2 regions of the Erwinia sp. INIA01 genome follow, and region 1 is predicted to be linked to the other one. Evidence: predicted binding sites of a transcription regulator. Region 1 holds the regulator's gene; the other holds the start of a gene.

The links. Region 1 encodes LexA, which represses DNA repair genes until DNA is damaged. Its sites were predicted from a motif close to TNCTGTATGTACATACAGNA; they were not measured.
Region 2: dinG (ATP-dependent DNA helicase DinG) is a predicted target of LexA. The motif match lies at 2,103-2,122, and genes of this name have one in related genera.

What each region holds. Positions count from the first base shown of each region.
Region 1 is NZ_JAPDNC010000002.1:43,165-46,550, reverse strand. Features, by position in the region: gene OMR58_RS02155 (CsbD family protein) at 1-124, opposite strand, end outside; gene dinF (MATE family efflux transporter DinF) at 370-1,698, opposite strand; gene lexA (transcriptional repressor LexA) at 1,779-2,387, opposite strand; gene OMR58_RS02140 (diacylglycerol kinase) at 2,495-2,863, opposite strand; gene plsB (glycerol-3-phosphate 1-O-acyltransferase PlsB) at 2,992-3,386, shown strand, end outside.
Region 2 is NZ_JAPDNC010000004.1:394,828-398,213, forward strand. Features, by position in the region: gene dinG (ATP-dependent DNA helicase DinG) at 1-2,079, opposite strand, end outside; gene OMR58_RS09835 (GNAT family N-acetyltransferase) at 2,209-2,727, opposite strand; gene OMR58_RS09840 (helix-turn-helix domain-containing protein) at 2,724-3,287, opposite strand.

The DNA of each region.
Region 1 (3,386 bases):
TACCGACCAGCTGGTCGCGTTTACCTTCCACAACCGTCAGATCGTCGTCGGTGAGCTTGCCCCATTGCTCTTTCACTTTTCCTTTAAACTGCTTCCAGTTGCCGCTGATTTCATCGTTATTCATAACAGACTCCTTCTGGCTGAGATTAATGGTCTGGAATATTTCTATTCGTCACTCCGCTCAATAACCAGATAATTATCTGACTAAACGCCGAACTTACAGATAATTGTAGTGCAAATTTCGGAAGATGCTGCGCACGGGCCAATCGGAGTGCCTTAAAAGCCTGAAACCCAACGCAAGAAATCAAAAAAAACCAGCCCGTTCAGCAAGCTGGCCGTTATTCAGGGAGAAGTAAGCAAATATGTCTGTCAGCGCGACAGGGCAAACCAGGTACCGTTTCGCCAGTGTCGCTGCCAGATAAACCACAGGCTGATACCGCGCAGCAGCAGGAATACCGTCACCGCCAGCCACAGACCGTGATTGCCCAGCAGCGGAACGGTAAACAGCGTCAGCCCAAAGCCTGCTGCGGCCACCACCATGCTGTTACGCATTTCGCTGGCGCGGGTGGCACCGATAAACATGCCGTCCAGTAGATAGCAGCCTACGCCAGCCAGCGGCATCACCACCTGCCACCATAAATAGCGATCGGCCAGCTCCCGAAGAGGCTCCAGAGAGGTCAGTAGCGCCACAATATGCTCGCCGCCGAAGGCATAAATCAACGAGAACGCCAGCGCAACAACGCCGGACTGGCGGCAGGCCGCATGCCAGACGCTGAGCAGCTGCTGGCTGTTTCCCGCACCAAAGGCTTCTCCCGAACAGGCTTCGACCGCATAGGCGAAGCCGTCAAGCGCGTAGGCGGTGAAGGTCAGAAACATCAGCAGCACCGCATTGACGGCAACAATATCGCTGCCGAGCCGCGCGCCGAAAATCGTCAGTGAGGCAAAGCACACCTGCAACAGCAGAGAACGCAGCATAATGTCGCGGTTCAGCCTCAGCAGGCGGGCCAGATTACCGCGCCATGCACTCAGCAGCAGACGCAGCGACAGGCCACGCATCACCATCACCCGCCACACCAGCAGCAGCCCGACCAGCAGGCTGACGTATTCCGCAATAGCGGTAGCCGCCGCAGCGCCCTGAACGCCCCACTTCAGGCCAATAACAAACCACAGATCCAGCAGGATGTTCACCAGGTTGCCCACCACCAGCAGGATCACCGGCGCACGGGCATACTGTACGCCCAGCAGCCAGCCGAGTAATACCAGGTTTGCCAGCGTGGCGGGCGCGCTGAGCCAGCGGATCTGCATAAACAAATCGGCCTGGTGCAGCACGTCCTTACTGCCGCCGGTCAGCCCCAGCGCCAGATGGGTCAGCGGCGCTTTCAGCACAATAAAGGTGATACCGGCCATCAGCGCCAGCAGCAGCGGCTGCATTAACGCACGGGCCAGAGCGGGTTTGTCGTTTGCGCCAAACGCCTGTGCGGTCAGCCCGGTGGTGCTCATGCGTAAGAACAGCAGCAGCATAAACAGGAAGCTGGTGATAGTCGTACCAATCGCCACGCCGCCGAGGTAGGTCGGGCTATCAAGATGTCCAATAACCGCGGTATCCACCAGACCTAGCAGCGGCACGGTAATATTGGAGAGGATCATCGGCAGCGCCAGCCGCCAGAGATTTTTATCGGCAGCCGTCAGCAGTCGCATCGTGTTTCAACCGGAAGCAGGGAGTGATGAGAGATCGCAAAACGCGCCGCAGAGGGCGACGCGTCATATTCGGTGGGGGATTACAGCCAGTTGCCGTTGCGGATAACACCGACGGCCAGGCCTTCTATGGTCAGCGTCTGCTGACGCAGGTCGACAACAATCGGCTGAAACTCGCTGTTTTCCGGCAGCAGGTGAACGATGTTACCCTGCTTCTTCAGACGCTTAACGGTCACTTCGTCATCAATACGCGCCACAACAACCTGTCCGTTACGCACGTCTTCCGTTTTATGCACCGCCAGCAGATCGCCATCCATAATGCCGATGTCCTTCATCGACATGCCGCTGACGCGCAGCAGGAAGTCCGCATTGGGTTTAAACAGTTCGGGGTCTACCGAGTAGTGGCCTTCGATATGCTGCTCGGCCAGCAGGGGTTCGCCAGCGGCAACGCGGCCGATCAGCGGCAGGCCATCGGCCTCTTCCATCATCAGACGAATACCGCGCGATGCGCCGGAAACGATCTCAATCACGCCTTTTCTGGCCAGCGCTTTCAGGTGTTCTTCTGCAGCATTAGGGGAACGGAAGCCGAGCTGCGAGGCAATTTCTGCCCGCGTCGGTGGCATACCGGTCTGGTTAATGTGGTCGCGAATCAGGTCGTAAACCTGCTGCTGCCTTGCCGTTAGTGCTTTCATCCCGCCCCCTGGTTGTTTATACAGTCGACTGTGAGTATATACAGGTATTTGCGCGTTGGAAACCCAAAGCTGGCTAAAAAACAGCAGTTTGTTGAATTTCGGAAAACCTATCGCAAATGTGCAATCAATAGCATTGCCCACACAAAAATTGCCAATATTATGCTTAATAATACGGCGGCAGATCCCATATCTTTGGCACGCCCGGCCAGCGGATGAATTTCACTGCCGATACGGTCAACCACCGCTTCAATCGCACTATTAAGGATTTCAACAATAATCACCATCACTACGGAGCCAATCAGCAACACGCGGGTCACGGCATCCACATCCAGCCAGCAGGCGATCAGGATGGCGACGATGGCAGCAATCGCTTCCTGCCGGAATGCCGCTTCATGCTGCCAGGCAGCACGTATACCTTTCCAGGAATAACCCGCTGCTTTTACAATTCGAGTCAGTCCGGTGGCGTTATTTGCCATAATCAGGGAACCCTTTGGGAAGTTTAACGTCAATGAGAGGGTGTAGCACATTTTGCAACACCACAGATTCTGTTAGCGCTTTCTGGTATGCTTGCGGCGCTTTGCTAACAAGAGGCTTCATGTTGTCTATGTCAGGTTGGCGTAATTTATATTACAAACTGTTGAATCTGCCAGTGAAATTCCTGGTAAAAAGTAAGGCAATCCCGGCCGAACCGGTTGCCGAGCTTGGGCTTGATACTTCTCGCCCTATTATGTATGTGCTGCCTTATGATTCAAAGGCCGATCTCCTTGCCCTGCGCGAACAGTGCCGCAAACAGGATCTCCCCGATCCTTTGCATCCGCTGGAGATCGACGGCACCGTGCTGCCCCGCTATGTGTTTATCCATGACGGTCCGCGCGTGTTCCCCTATTTCGTACCGAACCTTGAGTCGGTCAAGCTGTTCCATGACTATCTGGACCTGCACCGTAATCATCCCGATCTGGATGTACAGATGGTGCCGGTATCGGTGATGTTTGGCCGTGC
Region 2 (3,386 bases), on a different contig from region 1:
TTCAATAGGAAACACCGGCAGTGCCCCCAGCAAACGTGCGCCGTAGCTTTTGCTCAACAGCCGACGGTCGTAAATCACAATCTCACCGAAGCAGTCGTGGCTGCGGATCAGTCGCCCCACCTGCTGGATAAGATTAAACGAGGCGCTGGGCAGACTTTGCACCTCAAAAGGATAACGCTTCAGGCTTTTCAGCCACTCGCCCTCGGTCAAAATAACCGGACTGTCCACCGGGGGGAAAGCGATTTTATGAATATGAACCTGGGAAAGCAGCTCCCCTTTCAGATCCAGCCCCTCGGCAAAGGACTGCAAACCCACCAGCACGCTGGTTTCCCCACGCTCTACACGCTGGCGATGCAGCGCCACCAGCGCCGGACGCGGTTTGTCGCCCTGAACCAGCATCATTAAACGCAGCTCGGGCAGGTAGGCAATAAACTGCTGCATCGCCCGGTTGCTGGCGAACAGCACCAGCAGCCCTTTATGTTTCGCCAGCTTTATCTGGTGGCGGAAAAAATGGGCCATTTCGGCCAGATGCGCCACTTCATTAGCCAGCAGCGGCTCGTGCTTCATCTGAGGAATAACCAGCTTGCCCTGCTCGACATGATTAAACGGCGAGTCCAGCGCAACAAAACGATCATCCGCTTTTTCACTGAGGCCGGACATCTCCTGTAGCCGCTGGAAGCTGTTTAGCGAACGCAGAGTGGCGGAGGTCAGCACCACATGGGGAATTTTACGCCACAGCAGCTTTTCCAGCTGATCGCTGACGCGGATACCGGCACAGTGCAGCATCAGATGCGCGTTGCCCTCGCGCAGTTCGCGGGTCACCCACTTTGACACCGGTGCGCCGGATGTCTGCTCCAGCGCCGCCAGCCGCCACAGCTTGCTGCTGGCTTCAAACCAGCCCAGCGCGCGGTTCATCTGCAGTAGCGTGCGGTGCAGGCGCACCACGTCATACTGGCCGCTTTTTTCACTGAGATCGTTGACCAGCCCTTCGGCCAGCCCGCGCAGCGCATCGCTGAGTTTGAACAGCCTGCCGCAGATCGTCATGATCTCTTCCGGTAGCAGCCCCATCTCGAAACGGTGCTCCCCTTCCTGCCCTTCCGGCGGCAGATAAAGACCGAGGATCTGCGACAGCATTTGCAACTGTTCACGCACCTCTTCGCAGTGCTCTTTCAGGCGATCCGGGTTCGCCAGCGGCGGCGGGCGTTTGGGCCTGAACTGCGCCATACACTGCTCAACCAGCCGGGCAAACAGATCCAGCTGGAGCGTATTCCAGCCGGGGGTGATTTCGCCGCTCATTTCCAGCGCGTCGCGCGCCACGTCCGGTAAATGATGCCCTTCGTCCAGCACCAGCAGCAGATGTTTCGGCGGCGGCAGTACGGATTCCGTTTCCAGCGCCGCCATCACCAGCGCATGGTTAGCGACCACTACATCGGCGTTTTCGATCTCGCGCCGCGCCACGTAGAACGGGCATTCACGGAACCAGTGGCAGTTGCTGCCGAGGCAGTTGGCTTTGTCGGTACTGATACGCTGCCACAGTGAATCTTCGATATTGTCCTTGCAGTGATCGCGCAGGCCGTCCCATTCGTAGCGGTTCAGCGCCTTTTCCAGCTCACAGCAGATCGCCCGCTCAGCCTTGCTGGCGGTCATATCATCATCAAGGAACAGCAGCAGATCGCCCTGCTTTTCTTCGTCGGTCGCCAGCGCAGACAAATTGCGCGGGCACACGTAGCGCCCGCGGCCAAAGGCGGCGGTAAAGGTCAGCTCGGGAATGATTTTCTTCAGCAGCGGCAGATCTTTACTGTAGATCTGGTCCTGTAATGCCACGTTGGCGGTGCTGACCACCAGCGGTTTTTCCTCAGCGCGGCTGACGGCAATGCCGGGGATCAGGTAGGAGAGGGTTTTCCCCACGCCGGTCGGTGCTTCAATAGCCAGATGGCGCCCCTCTTCGCCCGACAGCGTTTTCGCCACTTCAGCAATCATCTGCCGCTGCGGTGCGCGCGGAATAAAATCGGGGACTTGCTGTTGCAGGGCTTTATACCACCCGGCAATTTGCGCTTTTAACGCCGCAGTTAACGCCATGACAACCCTTTGCAAAAAATCAGGGCTGTATTTTTACACAGTATCGCGCTGGCGTCAGCCTGCGGATGCGGATCGCACCAGGAAAGTCGAACCGCTCCGCATTTCTCCGGCGGCACCATGCCCTGTTTTTCAGAGCGTTTTATACATCAACGTGGTGGCATCCAGAACCCCTTCGGTGGAGCGGGCATAAAACGGAATTTCTCCGGCCACCTGCCAGCCCAGCGAGCGGTAGAGCGGTTCCGCCACGTCGCCACTGCGGGTATCCAGCACCAGCAGCGTGCGGCCTGCCTGCTTAGCACGCTCTTCCGCCCTCAGCATCAGTTCACGGGCTATCCCACGCCGACGCGCATCGGGGTGAACCAGCAGTTTGATCACCTCGGCGCGGTGCGCACCGTTTGGCGGCATAGCCAGCACCACCATAACCGTTGCCACGATGCGGTCAGCCAGTCTGGCGACTAACATCGTTTTATCACCGCAGGCCAGGCTCAATACGACATCCTGCCAGAAGCGGGTGAAGGTTTGCGGGTCACAGTCCACAAAACCCACGCTGGCACCCTGCGCGACGCATCCCTTCAGTACGCGGCACAACGCCGGAAGCTCCTCACGCGCCTGCTGCGCGTCCAGCCACTCATATTCAATCTGGGTCATGGGCGTGCCACCACCAGCGCATAGTGAGCACCTCCGGTTTCCGGCGCGCTGAACGACGTGCGGCCAAACAGATGAAAGCGCAGGCAGTCGCCCTTTTCCAGCCGCCACTGTTGCTCATTCATGCGGAATATCAGCACACCGTCCAGCATCCAGATATGCTGCTCCAGCCCGGCCAGCGGCGGCAGGTCATACTCAATCAGCGCACCCTGCTCAAGCTGCGCCTCCACCAGCTCGGCGTGGAACGCCTGAGCGGGCGGTGATACGCTGCGCCGCAGATAACCGCTGCTGGCATCGCGCCAGACGTTCTGCTGCGCTGGCCGCAGGTGCTGCGGGCCGCTCTGCTCCACTTCGCTGAGCAGCCGCGACATGGTCAGCCCATAGGCGCTGCACAGCCGGTTAAGCAGTGCGGCGGTCGGGCTGTTTTCCCCGCGCTCAATGCGTGACAGCGAAGCGCGGCTGATGCCGGTCATCTCCGCCAGTGTCTCCAGCGACCACCCCTGCTCAACCCGCAGATCGGCCAGCCGCTGCGCCAGGCGTTGCTCTGTTTGCTTCTGATCCATAGTCATCTCATTTAAGGGAAATAATCTCATATATGAGATCTACCGCAAGCCAGCGCTCAGATCAAGTTGTACATCCACAATTTATCTGTACAGCATGCT